3 regions of the Virgibacillus salinus genome follow, and region 3 is predicted to be linked to each of the others. Evidence: predicted binding sites of a transcription regulator. Region 3 holds the regulator's gene; each other region holds the start of a gene.

The links. Region 3 encodes LexA, which represses DNA repair genes until DNA is damaged. Its sites were predicted from a motif close to CGAACATATGTTCG; they were not measured.
Region 1: a site for LexA is predicted at 1,962-1,975, ahead of uvrB (excinuclease ABC subunit UvrB). Genes of this name have one in related genera too.
Region 2: a site for LexA is predicted at 5,709-5,722, ahead of BLS02_RS08790 (DNA polymerase IV). Genes of this name have one in related genera too.

Annotation. Positions count from the first base shown of each region.
Region 1 is NZ_FNKD01000001.1:1,219,636-1,230,953, reverse strand. It holds gene uvrB (excinuclease ABC subunit UvrB) at 1-1,892, opposite strand, end outside; gene BLS02_RS05755 (FixH family protein) at 2,123-2,860, shown strand; gene BLS02_RS05750 (MGDG synthase family glycosyltransferase) at 2,899-4,011, opposite strand; gene BLS02_RS05745 (metallophosphoesterase) at 4,103-4,939, shown strand; gene BLS02_RS05740 (YkoP family protein) at 4,941-5,483, opposite strand; gene BLS02_RS05735 (multicopper oxidase domain-containing protein) at 5,613-6,632, opposite strand; gene BLS02_RS05730 (hypothetical protein) at 7,193-7,750, opposite strand; gene BLS02_RS05725 (cbb3-type cytochrome c oxidase subunit I) at 7,773-9,245, opposite strand; gene BLS02_RS05720 (cupredoxin domain-containing protein) at 9,269-9,790, opposite strand; gene BLS02_RS05715 (PDZ domain-containing protein) at 10,163-11,293, opposite strand.
Region 2 is NZ_FNKD01000002.1:390,243-401,560, reverse strand. It holds gene BLS02_RS08810 (glycerophosphodiester phosphodiesterase) at 1-271, shown strand, start outside; gene namA (NADPH dehydrogenase NamA) at 292-1,308, shown strand; gene rnz (ribonuclease Z) at 1,310-2,233, shown strand; gene BLS02_RS08795 (aldehyde dehydrogenase) at 2,248-3,618, shown strand; gene BLS02_RS08790 (DNA polymerase IV) at 4,444-5,691, opposite strand; gene BLS02_RS08785 (M20/M25/M40 family metallo-hydrolase) at 5,878-7,005, opposite strand; gene BLS02_RS08780 (acyl-CoA carboxylase subunit beta) at 7,028-8,575, opposite strand; gene mce (methylmalonyl-CoA epimerase) at 8,575-9,399, opposite strand; gene BLS02_RS08770 (acyl-CoA mutase large subunit family protein) at 9,415-11,067, opposite strand; gene prli42 (stressosome-associated protein Prli42) at 11,183-11,314, shown strand.
Region 3 is NZ_FNKD01000002.1:620,337-631,654, forward strand. It holds gene BLS02_RS09980 (response regulator) at 1-328, opposite strand, end outside; gene BLS02_RS09985 (Na(+)/H(+) antiporter subunit B) at 352-777, opposite strand; gene BLS02_RS09990 (cytochrome c biogenesis CcdA family protein) at 898-1,602, opposite strand; gene BLS02_RS09995 (YneF family protein) at 1,768-1,989, opposite strand; gene sirA (sporulation inhibitor of replication protein SirA) at 2,034-2,492, opposite strand; gene tkt (transketolase) at 2,988-4,991, opposite strand; gene BLS02_RS10010 (DUF896 domain-containing protein) at 5,088-5,321, opposite strand; gene BLS02_RS10015 (YneB family resolvase-like protein) at 5,388-6,047, opposite strand; gene lexA (transcriptional repressor LexA) at 6,335-6,958, shown strand; gene glnA (type I glutamate--ammonia ligase) at 7,272-8,609, opposite strand; gene BLS02_RS10030 (MerR family transcriptional regulator) at 8,640-9,020, opposite strand; gene BLS02_RS10035 (methionine gamma-lyase family protein) at 9,115-10,368, opposite strand; gene hflX (GTPase HflX) at 10,379-11,318, opposite strand, start outside.

The DNA of each region.
Region 1 (11,318 bases), on a different contig from region 3:
TCCATATTTTCGATAACTTTAGATTTCTCTGTTTTAGATAATTTTGCAATACTCTTCGTTTTCTCTGAATAACTTTCCTCTTCCTCAGATGCAACAGTTGCCTTGATAACATCACGTACATCTTTCCGTATTGTTGTCGGCCTAATATTGTACTTTTCATTATAAGCTATTTGCTTTTCACGACGTCGGTTTGTCTCATCAATGGCTAACTGCATCGAATTTGTTATACGATCGGCATACATAATAACTTGACCATTTTCATTCCTCGCTGCACGACCCATCGTCTGGATAAGTGATCGTTCAGAACGCAGAAATCCTTCTTTATCTGCATCCAGAATAGTTACCAATGAAACCTCAGGTATATCTAAGCCTTCACGTAATAAATTAATACCTACAAGAACATCAAATTTACCAACACGTAAATCACGAATAACTTCAATCCGCTCTAGCGTTTTTATTTCTGAGTGCAAATAAGCGACTTTAATTCCAATTTCCTTCAAGTAGTCCGTTAAGTCTTCTGACATTTTTTTTGTCAGTGTCGTCACCAGAACACGTTCATTTCGCTCGGATCGCTTATTAATCTCCTCGATCAAGTTATCAATTTGACCCTCAATTGGTCTCACATCAATTTCTGGATCTAATAAACCGGTCGGACGAATAATTTGCTCGGTCACCCCAGGTGAATGCTCAATCTCATATGGCCCTGGCGTTGCCGAAACATAAATTAGTTGATTTGTCGCCTTCTCAAATTCATCAAACATCAATGGACGGTTATCTAGCGCTGACGGCAGGCGAAAACCATGATCAACTAACACCTGTTTACGAGCTCTGTCCCCTTTGTACATTCCACGGACCTGAGGAAGTGTAGCATGTGATTCATCAACTACAGCTAAAAAATCGTCCGGGAAGAAATCAAGTAATGTGTAGGGTGTTGCCCCTTCTTCACGAAATGTTAAATGCCGTGAGTAGTTCTCAATCCCTGAGCAGAATCCCATTTCATGCATCATTTCCACATCGTAATTCGTGCGTTGTTCCAATCGTTGCGCTTCCAATAATCTATTTTCTGCGCGGAGTTGCTTTAAGCGTTCTTCTAGTTCTTTTTCTATATTAACAATTGCCTTTTTTAGTTTCTCTTCACGTGTGACGAAGTGGGAAGCCGGGAAAATCGCCACATGTTCACGGTCACCTACAATTTCACCAGTTAAAGCATCCACTTCACGGATTCGGTCAATTTCATCGCCGAAAAATTCAATCCGAATACAGTGTTCTTCTTTGGAAGCAGGGATTACTTCAACAGAATCACCACGAACACGGAAAGTTCCGCGCTGGAAATTAATATCATTTCGCGCGTACTGTATATCAACCAATTCACGTAACAGTTGATCACGGTCTTTTTCCATGCCCATTCTTAATGAGAGAACCTGACTTTCATAATCTTCCGGTGAACCTAGGCCATAAATACAGGAAACACTCGAAACAATCAAAACATCACGTCGTTCAAACAATGCCGATGTTGCTGAGTGGCGCAATTTATCGATTTCATCGTTAATACTTGCGTCCTTTTCAATAAAAGTATCAGTTGATGGTACATATGCTTCTGGCTGATAATAATCATAATAGCTAACAAAATATTCAACTGCATTGTTTGGAAAGTATTCCTTGAATTCACTATATAATTGACCTGCCAACGTTTTGTTATGTGCAATTACAAGCGTTGGACGGTTAATTTCCTCAACTACATTTGATACCGTAAACGTTTTCCCGGTACCCGTTGCTCCAAGTAACGTCTGATGACGCTGCCCAGATTTCACTTTTTCTACTATTTCTTTAATAGCTTGTGGCTGATCGCCACTTGGTTCATATTGTGCAACAAGATCAAATTGATTTTCCACAAAGCAAACCTCCGTTCATCACTCTGCTTACTAGTTTACCATATTTATTATCTAATTTTAACATATAAGCGAACAAATATTCGATTATTATGCTTCTCCCTCTCTACTGCTACATTTTACCCGTTTTAATTTATGGAAAATCATTCACAAAGGTTTCACACGTATATATTGTTTCGCTTAGTTGAATGTCTTATAATCGGAGTAACATAGCTCTAGAGAGGATTTTATACATGAAAAAAATGATGACATTATTATTCATCATAATAGTTCTGGCAGCATGTGGTCAAAGTGAAGACACTGAAAATGGGGCAACTGATAATGTTGTTAAGGCGATTGAAGCTAATTTGGAAGTTCCTGAAATAGGTGATAAAGATCAGGAAATAACCTTTTCTGTAACAGTTACACAGGACAGCGAACCAGTTGAGGATGCAAGTGAAGTGGAGTTTGAAATATGGAAAGATGGATTCAAAGATGATAGCGAAATGATCAGGGCAAAACATGTTGACGACGGCACATATACTATAGAAAAATCATTTAAAGAAAATGGTCTATATCATGTTCAGTCACACGTTACTGCCCGTACCATGCATACGATGCCTAAAAAGGAAATAACCATTGGCGATCCAAAAGCTAGTACCACAACAGGCAAAAATCAGAAAGAAGACGACATAAACCATACACACTTATCTATAGATTTACAACAGCCCGATACAGTTAAAGCGACTGAGGAAGCTGAGTTCACAGTCAAGGTGCTAAAAGAAGAAGAATTACTAGAAAAGGCTTCCGTAACGTTGGAAACCTGGCAAGAAAATAAAGAGAACCATGAATGGACCGATATGATCGAGACTTCTTCTGGCACGTATCAATCTACTGCAACCTTTAACAACAGCGGGACATATAATGTTAATGTTCATGTTAAAAAAGAGGATATCCATGGCCATAAAGAGTTCACTGCAAATGTGAAATAAAGTAGAAAATTATGACCAAAAAACATTTGCTGAAATTGCTAATGTTTTTTTTGTATTATTTCCTCAATTAACAGCGACAGTGGTCTTTCGTCTAAGTTCCGATGATATGCATCAACCTTCTGCCTGTAAATACACTTTCTTCTTTCATCACAAAAAAAATCAAGGATTTGCTGTTCCAATAAATTATTTTCTAAATCAACAGTAGATACCACACCTATTTGAATCAACTGATTAACGTTGATTTTCTCCTGTCCAGGTAATGGGTCATAAACAAATATTGGCTTTCGCTTCATTAAGCATTCACTGACTGTCACCCCACCAGGCTTTGTTAAAACCGCATCCACTTTATTATATAATATATTCATTTCTTCTTTACTTGTTATATATGGTAGCGGAGTAACGGTTGGTTTGTCTTTCCGTAATAATTGTTCATAAAGTACTTCATTTTTTCCGCATAATACATAGTAATGAATCCTGTCCGAATGGGAATAGTTAAGCAACTTCCTTATAGCACCAACCCCTAGACTTCCACCAGTAACTAATACTGATATTCCTTCATCTTTCGATTGTTGTTCTTGTCCCGAGTGAAATACCTGATGAATTGGAATTCCTGTGATGAAAATCCGTCTTTCTGCAACACCTTTTTCTAACAAGTATTCCTTTACAGAAACGGTTGGAACCATGTGATAATCAATTCCATCTATTCCCCATATTCGGTTTATAAAAAAATCCGTGTACACGTTTACCGTAATAGATTGCAATTTATTCTTCTTTTTTAAGACAGCGGCAATATTCGATGGAAGTGCATGTGTACAGAATAGAACGCTAGGATTTTGTTGATTGGTTAGTCGTTTTAAAAAATAAGTAAACATTGTTTCATACAGATATTGACGGTTATGTGGTGATGTTTTCTTATACGCTGCTTGTTTATACAGCCAGTCATATACATCTGGAAACTTTCTAATCCATGCTAAATATGTAGACGAAACGACTTTCTCCACTCCTCCATAGCTATATGATAAAATATCTACTTTATCACATACGATATCCTTATGAGTCGTTTTAATCTCATTTATTAATGCATCCGCCACATGATGATGCCCTGTAGGGATTTGCATAAAGGGTAGAAATAAAGCTTTTTTCTGATCCATTTTTCATTGCCTCCATTTGGCTTCAATTACCAATGATAGAGTCACTGTCAGCATGATATACTTTTATTCGTGAGAGAAAGGAGTAATCGCGATGACATATCTATTCATTACTACTATTATTATATTTTTCATTTGCTTTCTGCTTTTTAAAGCCTATAAAAACACCCAAGATATTAAAATAAATAAAATTAACGTAGCTTCAGAATCAGGCATAAACAATGACTCGACATTATCGATTCTTCATCTATCCGACTTACATCTCGAAAACATCTCGTTAAGCCCCATGCAACTGGAACGTAAGCTAGAGAATGAATCTGTTGATCTCATTGCATTAACCGGTGATTTCCTAGACCGGAAGCGTTCTATACCGAAATTACTTCCGTATCTGAGAGTGTTGAATCGCCTTGAACCCACACATGGCACCTATGCGGTATTTGGAAATCATGATTATGTGCTAGAAGGTGACGACTTGAATGAGCTCAAAACATTGCTTGAGGATAATAATGTTCACGTATTACAGAATGAAAGTTCAACTATATCAGTAAACGGAGAAGCTATAAATATAATTGGGATTGATGACTATAGTACAAACCGAAGCAACTTATCCCTTGCATATAAGCATATCGAGCAAGGCAAAAATATTGTGCTAACACACGATCCTACTATTGTACTTGATATGCATGAATATGCGTTTGACTATTTAATGGCTGGGCATTTTCATGGTGGACAAATTTGTTACCCTAAGGCATATCACCTTGCAAAAATGGGGAAACTTGCGCGTAAAAATGTTATAAAAGGGTTGCATTCGCATAACAGCACACCATTTTATATAAGTGAAGGTCTTGGTCAAACAGGACTCAATATCCGTATTGGCAGCAGACCCGAAATAACATTTCATGATGTAACTGTTGGAGTAAAAGCTAGTTAATTTATTTCACATTATATTTTTCATGCAGTGTCTCTTTCGACATAAATAAATAAGCAGGTAATGCGTGGTATGATGTATTTGCTATGTGATTAATAGGAAGAAATGTCACCTTCTTATACAGACGATAATAAGGATTTCTTATAGGAACTGTTTCAAAGCCAAGTCGATTTGCACCTCGATACAATGTCGTAATTCCTATTATTCCTTTTATCTCATTATTTTTTTCATGAGATAAAACATATCGGGAAAGGATGGGCAAAGTATCTTTAATCATGTGGTAAAAAAGAACTGCTCGCTTTATATCACTTCTGATTGGCAATAAATCGCTTAACATCCTTACATTATGCAAATGTATCTTTAATAGCAGGTCATTTTTATAAATAATTGTTCCATCCTTAAGTATAACCGTCGCCCCTTTGTATCTCGTAAGTCTGACTCGAAATAAGGTATTGCGCTTATCGTTATCAGGTACGTAATGAAGTCTTGAAACATTATAATAAATAGGGTCAATCGCATTCCATACACCCAATATATAGCTCTTCATCTTATTTCCCCTTCTTTTTTATCTAGTTTGCTTAAATAAAAGCAATATTATAGAAGGAATTTTAATCCAATGAAGAAGGCTCCTACTCAACTGAGTAGGAGTCTTTGCATAACCAATATTTGTTAACTATTATTCAGTAACTTCAATTTGTCCTAGTGCTCCTTTTGTAACATGATCAAACGCGTGTGTTACGAAAGGATAAATACCTGCTTCCTTAACTGTGAATTCAACAACCATAGAGCCAGAAACCGGAACCATTGCTGTTTGTAAGCCATTAAGTACATTTCTAGGGTCGCCATCAATATAAACCGTTTCAAGCTGAGAACCAATTACATGGAAGCTAGAAACTTCGTTTGGCCCAGCATCAAGGAAATTGATACGTATTTTATCGCCAACTTTTGCTTGAATCATTTCCCCTTTTACGGCTTGCGTACTTCCGTTAAATAATACATATTCAGGCTCACCATCTAACATGTCACTGTAGTTACCATCTTTATAAAACTCACTTTGAACAACTGTAATTTCTTTATCAATTTCATTATCTGTTGGATAACCATCTTTAGGCTCTACAATCATTGTTCCGTACATTCCATTTGCGATATGCTGTAAAACGGGCTCTGTTGCACAATGGTACATGTAAACACCAGGAGAGCCCACTTCATAAGTAAATGTTCCTGATTCATCTGGTTTTACGTCTGTGAAGTCTTTATTTGGAGCAGCATATACAGAATGAAAATCAACTGAATGATCTACTTTAGGGTCCATGTTTTTGAGTGTGAATGTAAGTTTATCACCTTCCTGAACACGAATTACTGGTCCAGGAACAGTTCCGTTGAATGTCCAAGCTTTATACATTTTTCCTTTATCAAGTTCAATATCGGTAATCTGAGACGTCATTTCAATATTTACTTCATGTTCACCAACGCGCTCTACTTTAATTGGTACTGGTTCTTGGTCAATACCTTCATGTGGTCCGATGTTTTCAATTTCTGGTGTTTTTGCCTTTTGTTTAGCTGCAGCTTGAACAGTTATGTCCTCTTGTTGTTCCACATCTGATTCATCATTTTTCACTAGATCTGACCCACATGCAGTAATTAATAAGGATAAAACCAGTACAATAACAATTGCTCCAAACTTTTTCAAAAACATTCAAAACACCCCTCTTAAATTTTATTGTTTTAGTATATGGAGTGACTATTCACTTTTCATTCTGTGACTATCTCTCCCTTACAATTTAAGTTTACGATAGACCTAAAATCCTACATGTGATTCAAATCACTAATCCTTGTGAATTTGTGAACAATATATGTCAATAGTAAATATAGTGTAAATCCTTTGTATGAAAGTATTAATAATAATTATTACAAGCTTAATTTGTGCGTAAATGAGCATTGATGGAAACGCGTATAAAAATATAAAGGCTATTGTCTACAAAATTGTTGTTTCTGACAGAAAAGGTATTAACTGCGACACAATACAGAGAAATACTCGACCAGGTCCTTTCGTCCTATGAAGACGCGTTTTATTCTATTTAAACAGCTTTTGCGTTCTCATAACCCTAATGAAGACGCGTTCCATTCGATTTAAACAGCTTTCGCGTTCTCATAACCGTCGCAAATTTAAAGAGCAACAAAATCAACGAACAGAGCCTAAATAAAAAATATCCCGACAGGTCTATTATTGATAGTCCTGCCAAGATATTTTCCTAGTTATGTGCCTTCCGAATGATCGGTAAACACATTTTGAAGCATATACAAAACAATGCTCACTGTAATAATTAAAAATCCCCACCCAAGCACTTTTTGCTCGACCTCCAAATAGTTATTACATAAGCGTACAGGAGCATCAATATATAGCCATGCCATTAAACCAGACATGGGGATAAAATTAAAAATAATAAAACTTCTGCCAAGAGAATTAAGTTTCTTCCAGCTATCCTGAAGCGGAATTCCAACTAAAAATGGTAAACTGACAAATTTGAATAGCTCAATATACCACACATTCAGTGCTTCGTCCAATGTACGCGGGATCATCCAATAGGTTATAAGACATACAACCAATATAATTCCCGGAACACCATTACTATTCCACTTAGAAAAAAAGCCTGGAAACTTGCACTTAAAATAGCCGTATATCAACCAACCAGATATAATCAATAACGGAATTTGCACAAGCATATGGACTACCATTACCGATTCCATCAAATTTCGTATAGGCGGAATGATTAATAATACGAACAATAGAAACCCATACTTTGTCTGTAACATCAGATCATTCCCCTCCTACAAGTCACGCCAATTTCTTATCTTTCAAATCTTCTTTTGCGTTCACTTTATTTCGCTTATTAATATAACGAATAAAGTGAATAACAAATACGGTAACAGATAGAACAGCAAACACACCCGCAACTGCTCCAAATACAGCAGGAGCCATCCATTCAGGAATGTGCGTTGCCCATCTTCTTGGAGTGCTTAATGCCCCCGATACAAGGAAAGATCCACTTAACCCAACAATAGATAGGGTAAAGGCAATAAACGCAATTTTATCCAATATATATGTCTTCATGTTACTATCTTCCTTTGCAAGAAAATACATAAATCCAAAAATCATTGCACATGCTCCGAGTGCCATATACATGTGAAAATGTCCCGGAACCCATTTTGTGTTATGCATAACATGGTTAACGACAATTGTAGCGTCGACGATTGCAGGTACAACTCCGACTACCCAACCAAACATAGACATGTAAATCAAACCAGATGCCATATCCCATTTAATACCTGATTTGTAGACAATCATTAATGCACCATAAGCTGTGACAACAAGTACTGGCAGTCCATTTGCGTACGATAGAATCTGTCCCATAATTAACATCCAATTAGGCATTACCGAGTCCATCAACAAGTGGTGTGTATATATTATTAACGTGAATACCGTTGACATTGTCCATGCAATCAAAAATGCTTTACTGGATTTCCAAGGACGATTTGTATATCGTGGCAGTATTTCATATACCGCTATTACACCCATGTAAATAATCGAGTTAGCAAAAATATGTCCGAATGCATATGTCAGGTTTTTCGCCAATAATGGATCAAATGTAATCGCAGGATTAATCACATTGATTATATTCATAATTAGTACGGTTGCACCTGCTGTTAGAGCTGTTATGTTAACGATTGTTACCATTGTACTTGCCACAACGGCACCTGATGGAGCATCTTTCTCCGACTTTTTACCAGAGATAACATCCCATCCCAAACCTTTTGCTAGGCTTCCGTGTTTTTTTATAATAGCTCTACCAGAATCCAAATAAAATAATAAGAAACCAATTCCCAATATAAGCATACCGAACAAGTAAAGCAATGCTCCGACAGTCCCCCAGGCACTTGCAGAAAGCGCTGGTAATGGGTATAAAAATGTCCATGAGCTAGCATACTTAAATGAAAATACTCCAATGATAACCATAACTACTCCTACAAGGAACAGTACTAAGTTAATTGACATAACCTTTTTTGATAGATCTACATAATGGCTAAGAAAATACCACATAACACCAGCAGTTGCTAATGCCGCAGCACCAACCATACCAGTCCCGTGAATTGTCAGAAACTGATAAAATGAAGCAGCAGGTAAATCCAATACTCCACCCTGAGCTAATAGCATTAAAATTCCAAAAATCATCATGACTATAATTACAATTCCACCAACAGTTATATAACTTACAACCAAATTACTACGAGACTTCATTGTTGTTTCCATCTTTTTGCACCTCCACCTTTTTATTACTTAACTTCAATTTTTGTTTTCATTAAATGATGGGCTGTACCACAGTACTCCAGACAAAGAATTTCATATGTTCCGGGTTCATCAAATGTAATATACACTTTGTTGGTATAGTCCGGCATAGCTTGTGTCTGAGCAATCATATTCATCTCTTCATCATAAATCCCAAAACCGTGATTAACATCTTTACTTGTTACGTGAAATTCAACAGGTTCACCTACTGAGAATTCTGTTTGACTCATATTCCAGCCAAATTGAAGTGCTTCTACATCAACTATTGTTGGATCATTTCCAGCACCATAAACTGGTTGATTATAAGGTAGTTCTCTTAACGTATAAATAGTGATGATCAACATTAAGGATACTAAAGTGATTCCATAAAATGTACGAGCCTTATACCATTTCTTCTTAATTGGTTCATACTCTCGCTTTTCCTTGGACTTCCACGCTACAAAGCTAAAAACCGCTACAACCATAAGCATGAAGAATAAACTAACAATCCACGCAACTGTTTGCACCATATTAAATAACCTCCCGTATATGTTACCTAATCATAAAGGACTAAATCATTAGTTTTATGATCTGGTTTATCATACGAAAATTTAAGACATTCACGAGTGATTCAAATCACTGATTTTAAACTATTTTGTGAATAAACAGTTATCTTTGTTTTTACTGTTATAATAGTGTTTAACTCTTATTTCATTAGAAATCCTAGCATTCTTTAACCGGGTTTCTTATAAGATCAATTCTGCTTTCTTAGAACCCCTTATACATTGGAGTGCAACTCTTAATGGCGATTTCCTTCGTTCACTTATGTATTTACTAAAAAAAAGAGGTAATGAAGTACTTGCACATATACTTCATTACCTCTATTAAGATTTAACTAAAAATCAATTTGCTTTTGTTTGATTGTCCTGATAGCGATTACTTGTACTAATAATTCCTAATTCATGATGATCCTCTTCATATAATGCACTTTGCACATATCTTATTTCTCCATTATCACCAATAATCTCTAGCTTAAAAAATGCGCCACTATCCTGCAACCCGTAATAGAATTCATCCTTATTATTAATACTTTGGCGATTCACTTTAACAATTGTCTCACCAACTAGGATTCCTAATCGATCAGCAGGAGTTCCTGGAATGACTGCCAGCACTTTTAAACCACGCTCATTTTTATTAAAATAATTAGGTTTTTCTTTATCTGATATGCGATGCCTGTAATTGATATACTCTCTTCCTAATATCGCCACTACCACTGCAACTAACGATAGCCAGCCTACATATATACTTCCAACTGCAAGCATCAATACAAACAAACTCAGAATGTGAATTGATCTCGCTATATGTACTGCAGCTTTTTCTGGAATATTTCCTCTTACAATATGATCAAAGCCCAGCAAAAACGGTACAAGCAACAAACTATATGTCTCACCATTCATTCCAAAATATGGCCAAAATGGTACGATTGGTGTAATGAGTCCAGATGGTATCACAACAAAAAATGGAATTATACTTAATTTCTTAATATGATGCATACCTGCCCATACACCACGACGCCCAAGTTCCAGATCCGGAAAGGTCGTATTGCGGGTGTTACGTTTCAAAAGAAGTGCTTCAACAGTTAGAAGAATGGCAACTAGTAAACTTAAACCGACGAAATTTGTATTTGAAAACATGTCATCATCTACAATATTTTGTTGTTCAAGAATAAATGGCATTAACAAAAGAATCATATATGTAATACCAATTGTATAACTTGCTGACAGCATCGAGAATCGCAATGTTATACTTAACCCAATCGTCACTATACTCAAAAGAAGAATTGTCTCATAGGAAAAGATCATACCAGAACCAACAAGGACGATGGAAATAAGTAATCCTGAGATAATGGATAGGAACCACGTATTTTTCCATTCTGAAAAAACGTCAAATAATTTAAAACCAAAATTATTCCGCTCTCTGCGAATCCGTTTGTATCCGGCTAATAAAACCAATATGAATGTCCAGTAGAACATTGGATTCAAAAAAAGCCTTCCTATA
Region 2 (11,318 bases), 230 kb from region 3:
TGGTGTAGCTCTGTTAACATCAAAGCGAAGAAAAAATCTGGTATCATATACGAAAGATTTAGGTGCAAATGCAATACACATAAAATACCGGTTACTAAATCAGCTATTTATTGATAAATGTCATCAGGAACAAATGGCTGTTCGAGTATATACGATTAATAAACCAGCACACATGTCACGCAGCTTCCAATTGGGCTGTGATGGTATTTTTACAGATGTTCCGCACAAAGCGCTACAGTATCGAGAACTATTTAAATACAAACCAACGTAATATAATAGGAGGAAATTATAATGACCAAACTATTTACACCAATTGACTTTAAAGGAATTTCGCTAAAAAATCGTATTACCATGTCTTCCATGTGTATGTATTCGTGCATGGAGCAAGACGGAAAGATAACTCCATTCCATGAAACACATTATATATCACGTGCTGTCGGCCAGGTTGGTTTAATTATGACGGAAGCGGCAGCTGTTCAACCAGAGGGTCGCATTTCACATGAAGACTTAGGTATCTGGCATGATGACCATATTGATGGATTAAAGAGGTTAAATGAGCAAATTCATAGCTATGGATCAGCTATTGGTGTTCAGCTAGCACATGCCGGAAGGAAAGCAAGACTTGATTCAGCAATATATGCTCCTTCTGCACTAGCATTTAATGAATCATCCAAAACACCAACTGAAATGACCATTGAAGACATAAAAGAGACAATTGAAGCTTTTAAAAGTGGAGCAAAACGAGCGAAGGAAGCAAATTTTGACATCATAGAAATTCACGCGGCACACGGATATTTAATTAATCAATTCCTTTCTCCATTAACAAACAAGCGTGAGGATGAATATGGTGGTGGTCCAGAGAATCGTTATCGCTTCTTATCTCAAATTATTGATAGTATCAAATCCATTTGGAACGGACCTTTATTTGTTCGGATATCTACTGATGAATATAACGAACAAGGAAACACACTGGAAAACATTCTGTACTACTCAAAACAAATGAAACAACAAGGCATAGATTTAATTGATTGCAGTTCCGGCGGAGTAGTTCAAGCCTCTATTTCACCTTATCCAGGTTATCAGATCAAGCGGTGTGAGACCATTAAACAAGAAACATCTGTAGCTACAGGGGCAGTCGGACTAATTACAAGTGGCATTCAAGCTGAAGAAATAGTGCAGAACGATCGTGCAGATCTTGTATTTGTAGCCCGAGCTTTATTACGAAATCCATATTGGGCAAAGACAGCTGCTGATGAAATCGGTCACTCACTAGAACCAATAAAACAATACGAACGAGGCTGGAACTAACATGGAGATAATATTTCTTGGTACAGGTTCAGGTGTTCCGTCAAAAGACCGAAACGTATCTTCAATGGCATTAACCTTATTACAAGAGCAAAATAGCATATGGCTGTTTGATTGCGGAGAGTCGACACAGCACCAAATACTCCGAACGTCGATTAAACCGCGCAAAATTAATAAAATTTTCATCACACATATGCACGGAGACCACATTTATGGTCTTCCAGGTCTGTTAAGCAGCAGATCCTTTCAGGGTGGAGACGGACTACTGACTATATATGGACCTCATGGAATTAAAGAATATGTGGAAACATGTCTTAGAGTGAGCGGGACACATTTAACCTACCCACTTTCCATTGTAGAAATAACAGAAGGTGTAGTCTTTGAAAATGAACAAGTAATTGTCTCCTCAAAAGAGCTGGATCATGGAGTAACAAGTTATGGTTTTCGCATTGAAGAAAAGGATAAACCCGGAGAACTGTTGGTGGAAAAGTTAAAAGATTTAGGAATTGATCCAGGTCCTGTTTATCAGCAGATAAAAGAAAATGATATAGTTAAAACAAAAGGAGGACAGATTATTCATCGCCCTAAGTTTCTTGGTCCCGACAAAAAAGGACGTATTATAACAGTTCTTGGCGATACGCGGACAACACCTCAATTTAAAACATTTGCAGAAAATTCGGATGTACTTGTACATGAGGCAACATTCGATGAATCGAAAGCAGATTTAGCACAGCAATACTTTCATACTACAACTAAACAAGCTGCCTCCCTTGCAAAAGAAGCCCATGTTAAACAGCTTGTATTAACTCATATATCCTCACGCTATCAAAAAGAGGATTATGATAAACTTGCAGAACAGGCGCAAGAGATTTTTCCGAACACAGAACTTGCTTATGACTTTTATAAGGTCACGGTAAATTCTAGATAAAAGGAGTGCTTTACATGGAAAATATTAAAAAACTAGTGGACAACCAACAGGATTTTTTTCAAAGTGGAGAATCGTTGGACTATTCTTTCCGTAAAAATCAGTTAAAAGCTTTAAAGCGTATGCTAAAAAATAATGAACAAAAAATTTATCAGGCATTGAAGGATGACCTGAATAAATCCGAACATGAGACTTTAACAACCGAACTTGGTTTTCTCTACGCGGAAATTGATTTCGCAGTTAAGAATCTTAAAGACTGGATGGAACCGGAAAAAGCTGATGCGCCAATTACCCACAAAGGAACGAATAATTATATTTACAAGGAACCTTATGGAGTAACACTGGTTATCGCACCATGGAATTATCCACTGCAGTTAGCAATTGGTCCAGCCATAGGTGCGATTGCAGCTGGGAATACTGTTGTGTTAAAACCGTCCGAGTTTACACAATCAACATCTTCATTGCTTGCAGAAATGATCGGTGATACCTTTGATCATTCATTTTTCACAGTAGTTGAAGGTGCAAAAGAAGCCAGTCAGCAGTTATTGGAACAACACTTTGATTACATCTTTTTCACTGGCAGTTCAGCAGTTGGTAAAATTGTTATGCAGCAAGCGAGTAAACATCTAACACCAGTAACATTGGAATTGGGTGGGAAAAGTCCAGCTATAATTGATAAAGACGTAAATATTGATCTTGCCGCAAAACGGATTGTGTGGGGAAAATTCACAAATGCAGGTCAAACCTGTGTTGCACCAGATTATCTGTATGTTCATGAAAAGGTAAAACCAAAACTGTTAAAAGCGATGAAAAAGCATATCAAAGCACTTTACAGTAAGAACCCCCTTCTAAATGATGATTATACTCGAATTGTTCACAAGCAACATTTTAATAGATTGCAAGCATTCCTATCTGATGGTGAAATCGTGTATGGTGGTAGTGTAGATGAAGAGAAGCTATCCATTGAGCCAACTATATTAGACAATATCACCTGGGATCATTCGATTATGCAGGAAGAAATATTTGGTCCGCTTTTACCGATGCTAACATTTACCGAACTTGATGATGTCATTTCAAAACTAAAACATATGGATAAACCGCTAGCACTCTATTATTTTGGAGAAAAAGAAAAATCTCAACAAAGCATACTAAAAAATGTATCCTTTGGCGGCGGATGTATTAACGATACACTTTATCATCTCGCTAATCCACACCTTCCATTTGGTGGTGTTGGGAATAGTGGAATAGGAGTTTATCATGGTAAGTACGGCTTTAACACATTTTCACATAATAAGAGTGTGCTAAAGCAAACAACCATGTTTGATCTTCCGTTACGCTATCCAGGAAGTAAAATTGCTCATTCGCTAGTGAAAAAAATTATGAAATAAAAGAATAAGCGTGTGGCTTCATGAAAAGGAAGACCGGTCTATTATTTGGACCCTCTTCCTATCATACATTTAAATTAATAATTGCACCGTTGTAATAATGGGTTCACTTGTGAGATGCAAAACAATAAATCTCAAGTTAAGTCTCACCTATAATCATATAATTTTCCCTGTTAAATTAAAGCAATTGATAGGTGTTTAAGTGTATTTATTCACTAGACAGGCTAGCGCACTGATTTGGCGGATTCTCATTCCGTTATTTCCTTAAAAACGTCTATTTTGATCGTGTTATGTAATCCTTATTCCGCTATTTACCCTTTTCAGCCAAATTTTTCATTGTAATTGGGTAAATAACGGAACCAGGAACCGATTCAATCTTCTAAGACGGCTTTTTCAACCCATTTAGCGGAACCACGATCCACTTCACTGGTTTGGTTTATGTGATTCACATTCCGCTGAATTCACACCATAAATCACATTAAAATCACGTACACTACAATAAATAGTTCTATCCGCTTGCGCATCATTCGGAAATTGTACATAGATATGCCCCTCCATTATACCCATAATACCAATCTAATATTTTGTCATCATAATAATGGTTATTATAGTAACTAAATACAAAAAAATATAATAATCCTGAAAATAAATATGACTTCTAGAAGGAAGGAAAACCAAAAATGGAAGATTCCTGTCAGGAATGTTCCATTCTTGGTTTGAAACGTATATTTTATATATATTTCAGATTTATCATTAACTTCCAAATCGGAATTTCAAACGTAGTTCACCTTGTTAACTTGATTTCAAGTCCACATAGAAAACATGATTTTATCGCTTGTAGTCATCCAAAAAGTCTTTTTGAAAGCTTGTCCGGGGTTGTTCACCCTTATCTTCATTCTGCAACTGCTTAAAAGGATTCTTCCCATACTTTTGAGATAGCTCATCAATAACAGCATATAATTTTTCCTTCCCTGCTTCTTCTTCATACGTAAATAAATCAAGCTGTTTGGCGATATTTTGCTTTTCATCAACGTCCTGAACCGTAATGCCAAGCAAGCGAATAGGGTCCAAATTCCAGTGCTTTTGAAATAATTCGTTGGCAATGTGAAGTATATCTTCCTTTTTGTCAATATAACCCTGCAATTTTTTACTTCTAGTGATTGTTTTATGATCATAATAGCGAATCATAATCTGAACACTGCGACCAGCAGCTTGTTTGCGTTTCATTCGCCGTTCGACATTATCCGTCAGTTGGTGCATGAGGTTACGTATTTCAGCTTCATTCGTAGTGTCTTCCGGTAGGGTTTGTGAACTGCCTATGCTTTTAAATTCATGGATTGCCTCTGGATCAACAGGACGAGTATCAATACCGTTCGCTCTATTTTTTAATCGTTCTCCGTTTATCCCCAGCACACGTTTCAGTTGATAAACATCCCCTTTTGCCAGATCACCAATTGTTTTGACATCAATTGCGCGTAATTTTTCAGCGGTTTTTTCACCAACACCATACATTTCTTCAATTGGAAGTGGCCAAAGTTTATGGGATAGATCCCGTTTCCGCAGAATTGTAATTCCTAATGGCTTTTTCATATCGGATGCCATCTTTGCTAAAAATTTATTTGGTGCAATTCCAATACTGCATGGAAGATCTAACTCATGATGAATTTTTTTCTGCAAGTTTTGAGCAATCTCAATAGGAGTTCCGTGATGTTCACTCTCGGTTATATCCATATAACCTTCATCAATCGAAACAGGCTGCACAAACGGTGTTATTTCTGCAAGCATTTTAAACATTTCCTTTGATGCCGTACGGTAACGTTCAAAATTCGGACGTAAAACGATTAATTCCGGACACAGCTTTTTAGCCTGCCATAACTGCATTGTTGTCTTTACACCTTTGGCTCTGGCCTCATAGCTGCTTGTCACAATTATCCCCTTACGTTGTTCAGGATTCCCGGCAATTGCTACAGGCTTACCTTTTAGTTTTGGGTTATAGGCCATTTCAACTGAAGCATAAAATGAGTTCATATCTAAATGAAAAATAACGCGGCCTTTTTTTGGATACCATTGTGACATACATATTACATCCTTTTAGAACTGTTGTTTGCACCAATATTATATCATACTATTAGAAAACTTGGCTTATCGCCAAGCCCTAATATAGATAAGCCTTAGTTGCACTTATGCAGTAAGAAAGGATTTATACTTTCTTAACTGCCAAAAAAGACCCCTTTTGTTAAAAGAGGTCTTCATCATAATTACTTACTTGTTTGAAACTTCCTGTACGATTGCAGTGACTAGTTCTGTAATTTTGACTAATTCATCTACAGGGATACGTTCATTGGTTGTATGAATCTCTTCATAACCAACTGCCAGATTCACAGTAGGAATTCCAAGTCCAGCAATTATATTTGCATCACTTCCGCCACCGCTTTTCTTTAGGCTGCTGTCACGACCGATTGTTTTTGCTGCATTTCTGGCAACTTCCACAACTTTATCTCCTGCTTCATGCTTAAAACCAGGATACATAATTTTCACTTTGACATCAGCACTTCCACCGTATTCTTTAGCTGTACTCTCAAATGCATCTTTCATTTTCGCAACCTGTTCTTCCATTCTAGCAGGAATCAGTGATCTTGCTTCAGCTAGGATTTCTACATGATCACAAACAATATTCGTTTGCTTACCACCTTCAAAGCGTCCAATATTCGCAGTTGTATCATCGTCAATCCGGCCAAGAGGCATTTTGGAAATAGCTTTAGCTGCAAGCGTAATCGCAGAAACACCCTTTTCGGGGGCAACTCCAGCGTGTGCAGTTTTGCCTTTCATTACAGTAAATAATTTAGCTTGGGTTGGTGCTGCGACAATAATATCACCTACAGTTCCATTGCTGTCTATTGCATAACCATACTTTGCATTTAGAAGTGATCCATCTAAAGCTTTAGCACCGACAAGACCTGATTCCTCGCCTACTGTTATGACAAACTGAACATCACCGTGTTTGATATTATTTTCTTTTAGTATCCGGATGGTTTCCAGGATTGCGGCTAAACCGGCTTTATCGTCAGCACCCAAAATGGTTGAACCATCAGATCTAATATAACCATCTTCAATTGATGGCTTAATTCCAGTACCAGGGACCACAGTGTCCATGTGAGAAGTGAAGTAAATTGGGTCTACACCTTCTTTATTTCCTTTCAGCGTACAAACCAAGTTACCTGCCCCATGACCAGTTTCATTTTTACTATCGTCTTCTACTACATCTAAACCTAAATCAGTAAACATTTTTGTTAGTACTTCAGCAATTTTCGTTTCATGTTTCGTTTCGGAATCAATTTGAACGAGTTCCAGAAATTGATTGATCACTCTGTCTTTATTGATGGATGTCATAAATCGTTCCTCCTAATCTTTATTACAGCGGGATATTACCATGCTTTTTCTTTGGGCGTTCTTCCTGTTTGTTATAAAGCATCTCTAATGCTTGAATTAATTTAACTCTAGTTTCTCTTGGGTCAATTACATCGTCAATCATACCAAGTCCCGCAGCAACATAAGGATTAGCAAATTTTTCACGGTATGTATGAATTTTTTCCTGGCGAGTTTGTTCTGGATTCTCACTATCGGCTATTTCCTTTGCAAATATAATATTGGCAGCACCTTCTGGCCCCATAACTGCTATTTCAGCATTTGGCCATGCATAAACCAAATCTGCTCCAATCGATTTACTGTTCAACGCTACATAAGCGCCACCAAAGGCTTTACGTGTAATCACTGTAATTTTTGGAACAGTTGCTTCTGAATATGCATAAAGAATTTTTGCGCCATGCCTGATTATACCGCCATGTTCTTGTTTTACACCCGGGAAAAATCCTGTTACATCCTCGAAGGTAATTAATGCAATATTAAATGAATCACAGAACCGGATAAATCTTGCTGCTTTATCGCTTGAATCAATATCTAAACCACCTGCTAAGTATTTTGGCTGATTGCATACAAGCCCAATTGTTTGGCCATTAACACGTGCGAATCCTACAACAATATTTTTAGCAAAATCTTTATGGATTTCATAGAAGCTATCTGAATCAACAACCTGCTCAATCACACGCTTTACATCATAGGGCCGTGTAGAATTAAAAGGCACAATATCAGTTAAATCAGGACGTGATTCATCGTTCAGTTCAGTCTCAGCTAATGGGGGTTTTTCCTCATTATTAGCAGGTAAATACTGTACTAAATCTTTAACAGCATCTAGAGCCTGTTCTTCATTTTCCGCTTTAATATGTGCATTTCCGCTCTTTGCATTATGTACATGGGCCCCGCCAAGTTCTTCTGACGAGATCTGTTCACCAGTAACAGTTCCAATTACCTTAGGACCTGTTATAAACATTTGTGAAGTTTTTTCTACCATAATGACAAAGTCTGTTATCGCTGGCGAATACACTGCACCTCCCGCACTTGGACCCATAATAACTGAAATTTGTGGTATAACACCTGAATAAATGGAATTTCGGTAAAAGACCTGACCATAACCATCAAGCGATGATACACCTTCTTGAATACGAGCGCCACCTGAATCGTTTAAACCGATAAAAGGAACACCATTTTTAGCAGCAAGATCCATTACAGCTGCAATTTTCTTGCCATGCATTTCGCCCAAAGCTCCACCATATACGGTGAAATCCTGTGCAAATAAGTAGATAGCCCGTCCATTTATTTTTCCATAGCCTGTTACAACACCTTCACCGTTTGCGGTTGAATTATTCATACCAAAATCAGTTTCCCGATGTTCCATAAATGGATTTAGCTCGACAAATGACCCCTTATCAAGTAAATAATCTATTCGTTCTCTTGCGGTGAGTTTTCCCTTATCATGCTGTTTATCAATTCGCTCATCGCCACCGCCAAGTTCAACCTGTCGTCGTTTATCGTACAGTTCGTTTATTTTATCAAAAATATCCATTATTTCTCACTTCCTTCTGGATGCTGACACATTTCAAAAAGTACCCCATTTGCTGCTTTTGGATGAATAAAAGCAATTTGGCTATCATGAGCACCTTGCTTCGCTTCACTGTTGATCAGTGGAATCCCCTTTGATTTAAAGGAATTAAGTCTTTCATCAATATTGTCTACTTCCAATGCAATATGATGGATGCCTTCTCCCTTTTTAGTAAGAAATTGTTTTATTGGAGATGATTCTTTTATTGGCTCCAGCAGCTCAATACGCGATTCACCAATCTTCAAAAATGCTACCTTAACACCTTCAGATTCCACAGTTTCTACACCCTCAAGCTCAAGGCCAAGCATTTCTGTATAAAATGAGAGTACATCATCAATTTTATTTACAGCAATTCCGATATGAGCGATTTTTCTGGGAGGAGTTATAAAAGCTGATTCCGGATCGATAAGCTGTTGGATGTAGGTTGCTAAAACTTCGGTTGAAGAACCACTTGTAAAAATCTTATTTACCCCTTGATCAAGCAAATACGGAATATCCTCTGCCGGAATAACTCCGCCTCCAACAACTGGTATATCGCTCGCATTACGTTCTCTTAGTGCTTCCATTACTTTTGGAAACAACGTTTTATGCGCACCGGATAAAGAAGATAAACCGATAACATCCACATCTTCCTGAATTGCTGCTTGTGCTATTTGTACCGGGGATTGTCGCAGTCCCGTATAAATAACCTCCATGCCATGATCACGTAAAGCTTGAGCAATAACTAATGCGCCACGATCATGACCATCCAACCCAGGCTTTGCAATTAAAACACGTATTTTTCCCATCTGACTCTCCCCCTCTTAGATTCCTGTATATTCACCAAATTCACCACGTAATACATTGCAGATTTCTCCAATTGTTGCATATACCTTAACTGCTTCTAAAATAAATGGGATCAAATTGGCATTGCTGTCTTTTGCATTTTCTTTTATCGCTTCTAACGAATAATCTACTGCTTTCTGATCACGTTGCTGACGAATAGAATTCATATATTGTATTTGTGCTTGTTCAAGTGCTTCATCTACTTTAAGTAAATCTGGATTCACTTCTTCCTCAACCTTATACTTGTTTAAGCCAACAATAATTTCCTCTTCTCTTTCAATATTTTTTTGTGTTTCGTATGCTTTTTGCTGTATTTCACGTTGCATGAATCCTTCTTCAACAGCTTGAACAGCCCCACCTATATCACGTATGCGATCCAAATAGGCTTCCACATCCTTTTCGATTTGATCGGTAAGTTCTTCTACGTAATAGGAACCAGCAAGTGGATCAACAGTATCTGCTACTCCGCTTTCATTTGCAATTATTTGTTGTGTTCGAAGCGCAATTCGTGCAGATTCTTCAGTAGGCAGTGATAATGCTTCATCACGAGAATTAGTATGCAAGCTTTGTGTACCCCCAAGTACAGCAGCAAGCGCTTGCATCGTCACACGAACAATATTGTTATCTGGCTGCTGGGCTGTTAGAGTTGACCCTCCGGTTTGTGTATGAAAACGCATCTTCCAGCTTTTCGGATCCTTAGCTTGGTAATGTTCCTTCATGATTTTAGCCCAAATTCTTCTTGCTGCACGGAACTTTGCAGCCTCTTCAAAGAAATTGTTGTGAGCATTAAAGAAAAAAGCAAGTCTTGGTGCAAACGCATCAATGTCGAGACCGGATTCCAAAGCAGCGTCGACATATGCCATTCCATTTGCAATGGTAAACGCGGCTTCTTGTACAGCTGTAGAACCCGCCTCACGAATATGATATCCGGAAATGCTAATGGTATTGAACTTCGGCACACTTTGCTGACAGTATTCAAAAATGTTGGTGATTAGGCGCATCGACGGTTTTGGTGGAAAAATATACGTTCCCCGAGCAATGTACTCTTTCAGGATATCATTTTGAATCGTTCCAGTTAGTTTCTCCAATGGAACACCTTGCTTTTCTCCTACTGCAATATACATGCATAGTAAAACAGATGCAGGAGCATTAATCGTCATTGATGTACTTACTTTATCAAGCGGGATTTGATCAAGCAATCTTTCCATATCCTGTAATGAATCAATTGCCACACCAACTTTTCCTACTTCACCTTCCGCCATAACATCATCAGAGTCATATCCAATTTGTGTCGGTAAGTCAAAGGCTACTGAAAGTCCGGTTTGACCCTGATCTAATAAATAACGGAATCGTTTATTAGTTTCTTCAGCTGAGCCAAATCCAGCATATTGTCGCATTGTCCAAAACCTGCTACGATACATTGTTGGCTGAATTCCTCTTGTAAATGGATATGTACCTGGATAACCTAATTTATTTTCATAATCGTTATCATTATCTGGAAAATATAATCGTTCAACATTGATATCTGAAGATGTTTTAAATCTATCCTTTCTTTCCGGGAAACGTTCTAAAGTTCTATCAACAGACTTTTTCCAGCTTTCCTGTGAAGCTTGGAATTTTTCATCACTCATATAAAAAAGACCCCCATTTTGATTTATTAAACACATTTATATATTATAGCACTTGTCCAATCCCATAATTAACGATAAAATACAATTAGGAAATGGAATTGAAGGAGGATTAAGATTGGCTAAAAATCAAAAACAAGTAACAAGAAAAAGTTCAAAGCGTGAACGTAAAATGAAAATTATAATTTATATAATGATTATTGCAATGGTTTTATCTTCACTAACAACCGGACTAGTAATGTTTTTATAAAAAA
Region 3 (11,318 bases):
CCCGATTTTCATCAAACGGCTTAACAATAAAATCTTTAGCACCAATTTCAATCGCTTCTACTACGACTTTTTGTTGTCCCATAGCGGAACATACGACGATTTTAGCTTCAGAATCATATTCCATAATTTCTTTAATGGCATCTATTCCATTCATAACTGGCATTGTAATATCCATTGTAACTAAATCTGGCTTCATTTCCTTGTACAGTTTAATAGCCTCTTCACCATTTTCTGCCCCGCCGATAACCTCATGTTTGTCTTCTTTAACAATTGTTTCTAAAGTAACCCGCATAAAATTCGCATCATCAACTATAAGTATTCTTGCCATTAGATTATTACCCCCAATAATCGTTATCGATCATTCGCTACTGATAGAATGATCGTAATTGTTACTCCTAATACAGTTATATATACTCCGATGTCAAATAACATTGCAGTGGCAAGCTCTATTTTACCAAAAATAGGAAAGTGGAAGTAACCATATGTATGTGATAGAAAAGTTTCATTAAAAAAGAAAGATCCGATACCAGTTCCAACAGCAAGTAATAAGCCACTGGGTATCAAAATTCGATAATTTACAGGCAGGATTTTCTCAAGTGCCTCTAATCCATAAGACATATACATCAGTACTATTGCTGATGCAGTCATTAGTCCACCAACAAATCCACCACCAGGTGCATTATGACCAACTAGAAGTAAATACATGGAGAATCCTAATAGAATAAAAACTATTAATGATGTCGTGGTGCGCAAGATGAGATCATTTGGTCTATACATATATTTAATACCCCTTTTAATTGAATATAAAGAATATTGGTGGATACTTTCTTATATTTACTTAACAGTTCATCTTATTAAAGTGTAATATAAAACTTTCAAAAAATCTACTCACTTTACCTAAAAACCCTGAAACCCAAACCAACCAGCTAAAAATGCTGTCAATTTTGTCATCCAGTTAAAGAATAAGGCGATACCCATAAAAATCATAATGTAGCCCCCAACTTTAACTATTTTCACACTATGACGCTTAATCCATCCTAATTTGCCAATAAAAAATGAAAGAATTATAAATGGCAATGAAAAACCAAGTATATAACTTATCATCATGATCATACCAAGGTCAGGCTGGGTGGCTGCAAGTGATATTACGATCGCTAAAATAGGACCCATACATGGTGTCCATCCTAACGAAAAGGCCATACCAATAAGAAATGAACCAAAAAAACCGGCTGGTCGGTTCTTAAAAGTGATTTTCCGATCCTTCATAAGGAATTGAAAATTAAAGATATCTACAATAACAAGGCCAAAAAAGATAATTAAGATAGCTCCAATTTGCCTTATAATAACTTTGTACGTTGTTAAAAATTCTGATACAAATGAGGTGGAAAAACCAAGTATTATGAAAATACCAGAGAAGCCAAGTAAAAAGAAGATCGTATGTAATAAACTTTTTCTATTAAGCATCTTGTTGTCTTCTTTAATCTCATTTACACTCATACCTGTTATGTAAGATAGAAAAGCTGGATACAAAGGTAATACGCAGGGAGAGATAAATGATAAGAATCCCGCTCCAAACGCTAGGAATATATTTATTTCTGACATGGTAATCCTCCTAATTAGAATACTGCATACATTTTAACAGAACTTTCTCTAATCAAAAGCAATTGAATTTGACAATTATCCAACACTTGCCTTGAAGTAAAAAAACCCTGTTATCTTCTAGTAACAGGGATTTATATGCATTACCACTTAAATAATCAATAAGTGTTATTTATTGTTTTGATTATTCATTGAACGCATCATTTGATTAATTTTTTTCTGTGATGGTTTCTGTCCCATTTGCATCATTAATGTACGTAGCATTTGTTCATTAATTGGTGGATTCTTCTTTAAATAGTTCATCATATATTTTCTTGCAATAAAAAATCCAAGAGCAACACCTGCAATTAATGCTCCAATACCTATTAATATAACCCAGATCATGTCCATTCAAGCTTTCCTCCTTCGTGTTGTCTCTCATACAGTATAGTAAATCAAAGATAAGAATACAATACTTGTCCTGTCTTGTTCTTCTTCCCTTGTATAACTGGAGAAATCCAACCATAATTTCTTAAATCATTTCCCACTATAAATAAGTACGGTTGGAATAACCGCAAAGCAGGAAATAATAATTCTTCGGCATCATGTATCATTTCACTTCGAAAGTTTATCTTTTTTTTCTGTATATGTAAAGAAATATATTGGATATCTTTATAAATTTTAAGTCGGTTACCTTCAACTTTCATATTACTGTTATTTGGGTGATTATTTGTAATATGAGAGATTAGTGATGATTTTGGGAAGTCTAACGTAATATACTCATATTGCCGTTCAAGATCTTCTCTATTTTTGTTCATTTGGTATTCTTTTATAAAGCGGTACAATACTTCACTGTTATGAAAAAAATGATGCGCAAATTCTTCTTTTATCCAGTAAATAGAGTAATGATTCAACAAAAACCCTCCTCATTTACCTTCAATTATACGCATTTTAGTTTAAAATTTTGTCATACCGCGTTGCAAACAAGCACTAGTTTTGTCGATAAGGGAACAAAAGCACAAGCGCCTGTTCAGCGCCGTATGGACTGCGCCCGCGCATCGCGGGTGGGTCGACGTTGCCGCGCAAAGCGGCGGTCTTAGTCGATCTTCCTTTTCCCTGAGATAAAGGATACACGAAGAGCGTAAGCGATTCGATGTTGACTTATCGTAGACACGGGGAGGGAAGTCCACTGGCGCTAGGCGCTGGAGCTGGACGTCGCTGACTCGGAAGTCCAGTTATCCACTGTACTTATATTTTATAACTTCCTATACAATTAGAAAACTTGTCATTCGCCAAACCTTAGGCGAATTGCCTTAGTTGCACTTATGCAGTAAGAATTTATTTATACCTTCTTAACTGTTAAATTAAGATGACCCTACCAGTAAGGGCCATCCTAAATATATCAAAACTTATTTTAATAGTGATTCAACATGGTCAACAACGTTTTCAACAGTAAAACCATATTCTTCAATAACTTTATCGCCTTTTGCAGATGCACCAAATCCTTCAATTCCTAAAACTGAGCCTTGGTCACCAACATATCTTTCCCAGCCAAATGGTGACGCCATTTCAATTGCTAACCGTTTTTTAACATTAGGCGGAAGCACATCATTCTTATAAGCTTCACTTTGTGCGTTAAAACGGTCCCATGATGGCATACTTACAACATTGACATCAATACCTTTTTCTTTAAGGGCATCTTTAGCTTTAATAGCCAGCTGCACTTCAGATCCTGTTGCTAATAATAAAGCATCAGGTGTTTGTTTTTCTGTTTTGCTTATTACGTATGCACCCTTTTTTACACCTTCATAGGCATGTTCTTTTGTGCCTTCTAATGTAGGTAATCCTTGTCTTGTCAGTACAAGTGCAGTCGGTTTGTTTTTCGACTCTAGTGATAAGCGCCAAGCAGCTTGAACCTCGTTGCCATCAGCTGGACGAATTAGTGATAGTCCTGGCATTGCTCTTAATGATGATAACTGTTCAATTGGTTCATGGGTTGGACCATCTTCTCCAACCGCAATTGAATCATGCGTAAATACATATGTTACAGGTACATTCATTATTGATGAAAGACGAATTGCCGGACGCATGTAGTCACTAAATACAAAGAATGTCCCAACATAAGCTTTCAGCCCACCATGTAATGCTATACCATTTACCGCAGCTGCCATGGCAAATTCACGTACACCAAACCACACATTTTTCCCAGCATAGTTTTTACGGGAGAAATCATTTTCATCTTTAATTGTAGTCTTGTTAGAACCTGCTAAATCAGCACTTCCTCCAAAGAAATAGGGAACTGCATCTGCAACTGCATTCAGTACTTCACCGGAGGAAGCACGAGTTGCACTTGAATCTTTCCCTGCCTCATAACTAGGGAGATGTTTATCCCAATCTTGAGGTAACTCATCATTTATTGCCAATTCTAACTCAGTTGCAAGCTCTGGATACTTTTCTTTATATGTGTCAAAAAGCTTATTCCATTTATCCTCTGCATCAGCACCATCTTTTCCAATCTTCTCTTTAAAGTCTGCATAGACTTCATCTGGAACTTGGAAATCATCATGTGACCATTTATAATACTCTTTTGTTAGTTTCACTTCATCTTCACCAAGTGGTGCACCATGGGATGCTGCAGAAGCAGATTTATTTGGTGAACCGTAACCTATAACAGTTTTTATCTCAATTAACGTTGGCTGTTCAGTATTCTGTTTTGCTTCATTAATTGCATTTCGTATAGCTGTTAAATCGTTACCATCCTCTACATGTATAACTTGCCACCCGTAAGCCTTGAAGCGGTCTTCTGTATTATCTGAAAATGCTCTATTCAAATCACCATCTAGAGAGATATCATTTGAATCGTATAATGCAATCAACTTTCCAAGTCCTAAATGACCAGCTAGGGAAGCTGCTTCGTGCGAAATGCCTTCCATTAAATCGCCATCACTAACAAGAGCATACGTATTATGATCAATTATTGATAACTCATCCTGGTTATATTTTGCTGCAAGATGTGCTTCAGCAATTGCCATTCCAACTGACATTCCAAGACCTTGTCCTAATGGACCAGTTGTTGCTTCTACTCCATCTGTATGATGGACTTCTGGATGTCCTGGTGTTCTTGAATTCCATTGACGAAAAGACTTTAGATCATCAATAGTTACATCATATCCTGATAAATGTAGCAACCCATATAATAGCATGGAACCGTGTCCAGCAGACAACACAAAACGATCACGATTAAACCACTTTGAGTTACTCGGGTTTTGTTTCATAAAATCAGTCCATAAGGTATAAGCCATTGGAGCGGCCCCCATCGGTAGGCCTGGATGACCAGAGTTAGCATTTTCTATTGCATCAATTGCCAATGTACGTATCGTATTAATAGATAATTGTTCGATATCTTGTGACAAAAAAATTCCCCTTTCCACTTAAAAGTTGTTAACATCCCTTTTTATTCTATAATGAAACATATCCTGTAACAAGTAATAAATTAAAATTGTTTATTCTTAATGTTTTTTGTTTCTATCCTGCAAATCACGTACTTTATCAGGGGTAACATCATTTCCTTCCTTATCCATTACAGTCATTGATTTAAACTGATTTTTAAATGATTTTCGTACATTTTTTAAATATTCCTGTCTAAGCTCTTTTTGCTCTGCTTTTTCTTGTTCTGTTAACTCTTCTTCTTTTGATTTCTTTGCAAGTTCATTTATACGTTCTAACTTTTCTTTTGATATAATCTTTAAAACCTCCTAGAAAACACTTAAAAAGACAAGAACAATTTTTAATGTCCCTGCCTTTTAATATTACTTTACATGGGTATTAGATTCAAGTTTTTCAAACTCCTGATACCTCCGGTGAACAGTTGCTTTGGAAACCGGGTGACCTAATCCATTTAATGTAGTTGTAATTTCCTCAAATGTTAAGTTATTTTGCCTCATCCGCACAACTTCTTCTATTGGAAATACTTTTCGTTCTCTACCAGGTGCATGGTGTCGGTTTGATAAGTTTTCACTTGGATCAAATCCTTCATTTATTGCCTTTCTCATCCCCCGTTTAATTTTTGTATTATGGATTTTACGTTGATATTCTTCTACAATACCAACTATTTGCAGGACCATTGAATCTGACTCAGACAACTCAATCTCTCCGCCTTGCATTCCTGTATATATGGAAATATCTAATTTCTGTAACTGATGAAACAAGGCTATTTTAGTATTCCCCCGCCCTAACCTTGTTTCATCCTGTATTAACAAACATTCTGCCTTCTTTTCAGAAAAAAATTCAAGCATTCGAAAAATACCATCTCTATTTATCTCATACCCGCTCTCTTTTTCTTCAATACAATCCACAACGGTAAGCATATGATTGTTTGCAAGGGCCATTAATTCCTCTTTCTGTCTCTTTAATGATGTCTCTTGTACTTTTTTGTCTGTACTTACACGACAATATATTATTGCTTTCAAAAGTTTTCGCTCCTTACGCTATGCACTTGTTATCATGGAGAAATATAAGAAACCTAATGCCAAAGTAAAAGCAACTAAATAAAATACATCTGTCTTTGTTACTTTTCCAAACATATTAATCAGTCCTTTCTTTTTCAATATAAGAACCTTTGTTCGTATTAACCTCTATTAACCATTATATACGAACATATGGTCTTGTCAATAGTTTTCTCGAACGAATGTTTGCTTTTTCCAAAAATAGGTGGTAAACTATCATTAATAAATCCTATGCGTGAGGTGTTTGATAGATGAATAAACTTTCTAAAAGACAGGAAACAATACTTGAGTATATTAAAGAAGAGGTAGATGGCAAAGGTTATCCACCATCGGTTAGAGAGATTGCAGAAGCAGTCGGACTTGCTTCAAGTTCAACTGTGCATGGGCATTTGGCGAGGCTTGAAAGTAAAGGCTTCATTAGAAGAGACCCTACTAAACCAAGAGCTATAGAGGTTTTAGACCTATCTGAAGAAAGTCATATTCCTAGGGAAGAAGCAAGATATGCACCAGTTATTGGTAAAGTTACTGCTGGGATACCAATTACTGCGGTAGAAAACATCGAAGAATTCGTTCCATTACCTAGTTCCAGCGCCGGACCTGATGATAACTTATTCGTTCTCATCATCGACGGTGAAAGTATGATAGAAGCTGGTATTTTAGACGGGGATATGGTTATTGTGAAACAGCAAAATACTGCGCAAAACGGAGAAATTGTTGTTGCAATGACTGATGAAGACGAGGCAACTGTAAAGAGATTCTTTAAAGAAAAAAATCAAATTCGCTTGCAGCCAGAAAATGCCACAATGGATCCTCTCATCTATCAAAATGTAACAATACTAGGTAAGGTAATCGGCTTATACCGTAATATTCAATAGAACAAAGGCGCAAGCGCCTGTTTAGCTCCGTATGGACTGGACTGACCCGTGTGAGATAAAGGATACACGAAGAGCGTAAGCGATTCGATGTTGACTTATCGTAGTAGACACGGGGAGGGAAGTTCACTAGGCGCTAGGCGCTGGCCGGTGAAAACGCCACGTCCTGTGGCGTCACCGGCACTAGTACGTCCTGTACGTCGGAGCTGGACGTGGCTGATTCTGAAGTTCAGTTATCCCACAGCACTTAAATTCTATAGTACGCTTAACAAATAAAAAGGCTTCCGTCAATAAAATGACGAAAGCCTTTTTTTCTTTAATATGTTGATAGATATTGTTCTCTTTCCCAAGGGTGTACAGTCGTACGGAACATATCCCATTCAATTTCTTTCGCTTCAATAAAGTGTTCGTATAAGTGTTCGCCTAATGCATCTGTAACAACTTTGTCTTTTTGAAGTTCTTGTAACGCATCCATAAGTGTTGCTGGCAAATCTTTTATACCATTTTTCTCTCTTTCTTCTTTATCCATCATATAAATATTACGGTCTACAGAAGTAGGTGGTGTTAATTTCTTACTAACTCCTTCCAATCCAGAAGCAAGTAATACGGCCATGGCCATATATGGATTAGCTGCAGGATCAACACTTCTAACTTCAATTCTTGTACTCAAACCTCTTGAATACGGAATTCGAATAAGCGGGCTTCGATTTGTCCCAGACCACGCGACGTAACAAGGAGCTTCATATCCCGGTACAAGTCTCTTAAATGAATTAACTGTTGGATTTGTAACTGCTGTAAAGTTTGTTGCATGTTTAATGACACCGGCTGTAAATTGATAAGCGACATCACTAAGCTGCATATCTCCTTTTGTATCAAAGAAGCTATTTTCGCCATCTTTAAATAATGACATATTAACATGCATACCAGAACCATTTACTCCAAACAATGGTTTAGGCATAAATGTTGCGTGCAGATTATGTTTCCTTGCAATTGTTTTAACTGCAAGTTTAAATGTTTGAATATCATCACAATGCTTAACAGCATCAGAATATTTAAAATCAATTTCATGTTGTCCAGGTGCAACTTCATGATGAGATGCCTCGATTTCAAATCCCATTTCTTCCAATTCAAGAACTATATCTCTGCGGCAATTCTCACCAAGATCCGTTGGTGCCAAATCGAAATAACCACCACGGTCATTCAACTCCATTGATGGGTCACCTTTTTCATCAAGCTTGAATAAAAAGAACTCTGGCTCTGTTCCAATATTAAATGCATCAAAGCCTAATTCTTCCATTTTTTTAAGGTTTCGTTTTAGGTTATACCTTGGGCACCCTTCAAAAGGTGTTCCATCTGGATTATAAATGTCGCAAATAAAACGAGCTACCTTACCTTTATCAGAAGTCCATGGAAATACCACAAATGTATCTAAATCAGGGTACAAGTACATATCTGATTCTTCAATACGAACAAATCCTTCAATAGAAGAACCATCAAACATCATTTTATTATCTAAAGCTTTATCCAACTGGCTAAGTGGAATCTCAACATTTTTGATTGTTCCAAGCATGTCTGTAAATTGCAAGCGGACGAACCGGACATTTTCCTCTTCTATTTTCTTCATAATTTGTTCTTTTGTAAAATCTGAGCTCATCTAACTGCCTCCTAGAAAATTTTTATTTATTTAGTGAAAAAATCGAGAAAGCTCTCCTTGGCGCATGCTCGATTTTCCCATTCTCCCTGCATCAATTAACTCATTCTTCAGCATTGTACGTAACTGACGATCTGATATTTGAGGATTAGCTTTTTCTTTTTTCTGTGTATTTTCTTCTGTGATGATGTGCTTAATACCAGCTAAATTAATTCCTCTGTCCATCAGATTTTTTATTTCTAATAAACGGTCAACATCGTTAAAAGAAAATAAACGTTGGTTACCTGTTGATCTTTCTGGGTGAATTAAATTATGTTCTTCATAATATCGAATTTGTCTTGCAGTCAATTCAGTTAATTTTTTAACAATGCTTATTGAAAATAAAGGCATTGAACGTCTATCTTGATCGTCCATTATAATACCTCCTTTTATTCATCTAAAATAACAATAGCATATGTAATGTTTATTGTCAAATTTATGTTAAGTTACCTAACACATGGCATCCTTTCTATATTTCCTGTTGAATAGATATAAAACCTTTATCCACTAAATTTTCAACCGCAGCTACTAAGGCTAATTTTACATGTGAATATGTTAAGCCGCCCTGAACAAATGCTGTATATGGGGATCTTAACGGCCCGTCTGCTGTCAATTCCAGGCTTGCTCCCTGCACAAATGTACCTGCAGCCATAATCACTTTATCCTTATACCCAGGCATTTCACTTGGATGTGGTGTAACAAATGAATTGATCGGTGAACTGTGTTGAATTGCCTGGCAAAAGGCTATCATATTTTCCTGATTTCCGAATGTAACAGATTGTATTAAGTCTGTTCGATCAGCTTTGTAATGAGGGCTTGTCTTAAAACCGACTAACTCTATAAATCTTGCAGTTAGAATTGCACCTTTCAAAGCTTCTCCAACAATGTGAGGTGCCATGAATAATCCTTGAAACATTTCCTGCAGCATATTAAGTGTTGCCCCAGTTTCCTTTCCAAGACCTGGGGCAGTTAAACGGTGAGCACACTGAAGTACTAGATCTTTCTTTCCAGCTATGTATCCTCCAGCTCGTACTATTCCACCTCCCGGGTTTTTAATTAGCGAACCAGCAATAATATCTGCACCTATATGTAATGGTTCTTTTTCTTCAACAAATTCCCCATAACAATTATCTACAAACACAATTAAGTCTTTATTTATATCCTTTATAAAAGTTACCATTTCTTCTATTTCATCAATTGTGAATGACGGTCTGTCATCATATCCTTTTGAACGTTGTATACCAATTACTTTTGTTTGATGGGAAATCTTCTGTTTAATTCCATTATAATTAACCTTACCATCTTCCAATAAGTCTAATTCACTGTATCTGATGTTAAAATCAGCTAATGATCCTGTATTAGATTCATGAACTCCAATTACTGATTCTAACGTGTCATATGGCTTACCTGTTATATATAATAGTTCTTCATCAGGTCTCAATAAACCAAATAATGTCGTGGATATGGCATGGGTACCCGAAACAATTTGAGGTCTGACAAGTGCATCTTCTCCACCAAACACATCCGCATACACCGCTTCTAATGTTTCCCTCCCTAAATCATCATACCCGTATCCAGTAGTTGGGTTAAAATGACTATCACTAACACGGTTCTCTTGAAAAGAATCAAGTACCCGTTTTTGATTGGTCTCTACTATAGTTGCGACATTTCTATGTTGTGTAGTGCAATCCGCTTCTGCTTGTTTCATCAATTCTTTGGCCATTAGTGCATTATTACTCCTTTAACAAACTTTTTAATGGGTGTTCTTGTCGCATGTATCCTTCTACTACATACTCATTCTGCTCTTCTTCATAGAAACGGTCACTTATTATTGTCTCGTGTTCCAACCGATTCAGCATCTTTCCCTGGTCGGGTGTTAAATCAAGTTTATACCAATCCCACTCATCTTTTAGTATTTCTTCTATTTTTATTTGAAGCTTTTGAATATCTTCTTGATCAAACGCACTAACAAGGATGTTTGGGTGATTCATTGCAATAAAGTCAGTATCAATTTTATCGTATTTATTATAAACAGTAAGCATCGGTATAGTATGTGCATTTAAATCACGTAGTAAATTGCTTACCGTGCGCTGATGCTGGTCAAGGTCTGGGTTCGCAGCATCTACTACATGTAAAATAAAATCTGCTTCTGTTACTTCTTCTAAAGTTGATTTAAAAGAAGCTACCAATGATGTTGGCAGATCCTGGATAAAACCAACAGTATCTGTTACAAGTGTTTGAAAACCTGATGGTAACTGAATTCTTCTTGTCAATGGGTCGAGTGTGGCAAATAACTGATTCTCTTCATGTGAGCTACTTTTTGTTAACCGGTTAAATAATGTCGATTTTCCAGCGTTGGTATAACCAACTATGGCAATTTGAAATGCATCATTTGTTTTTCTGCGTTTACGGTATTGTTCACGTTGCTGCACAACTAATTTCAACCGTCTCTTGATATCGAAAATACGTCGTCTGATATGGCGCTGGTCTGTTTCTAATTTAGTTTCACCTGGTCCACGTGTCCCAATACCCGCACCCAAACGAGACATTGCTTCCCCTTGGCCATGCAATCTTGGCAGCATATACTCCAGCTGTGCTAGTTCAACTTGCAACTTACCTTCCTTTGTATGGGCACGCTGGGCAAATATATCCAGTATCAGCTGACTGCGATCA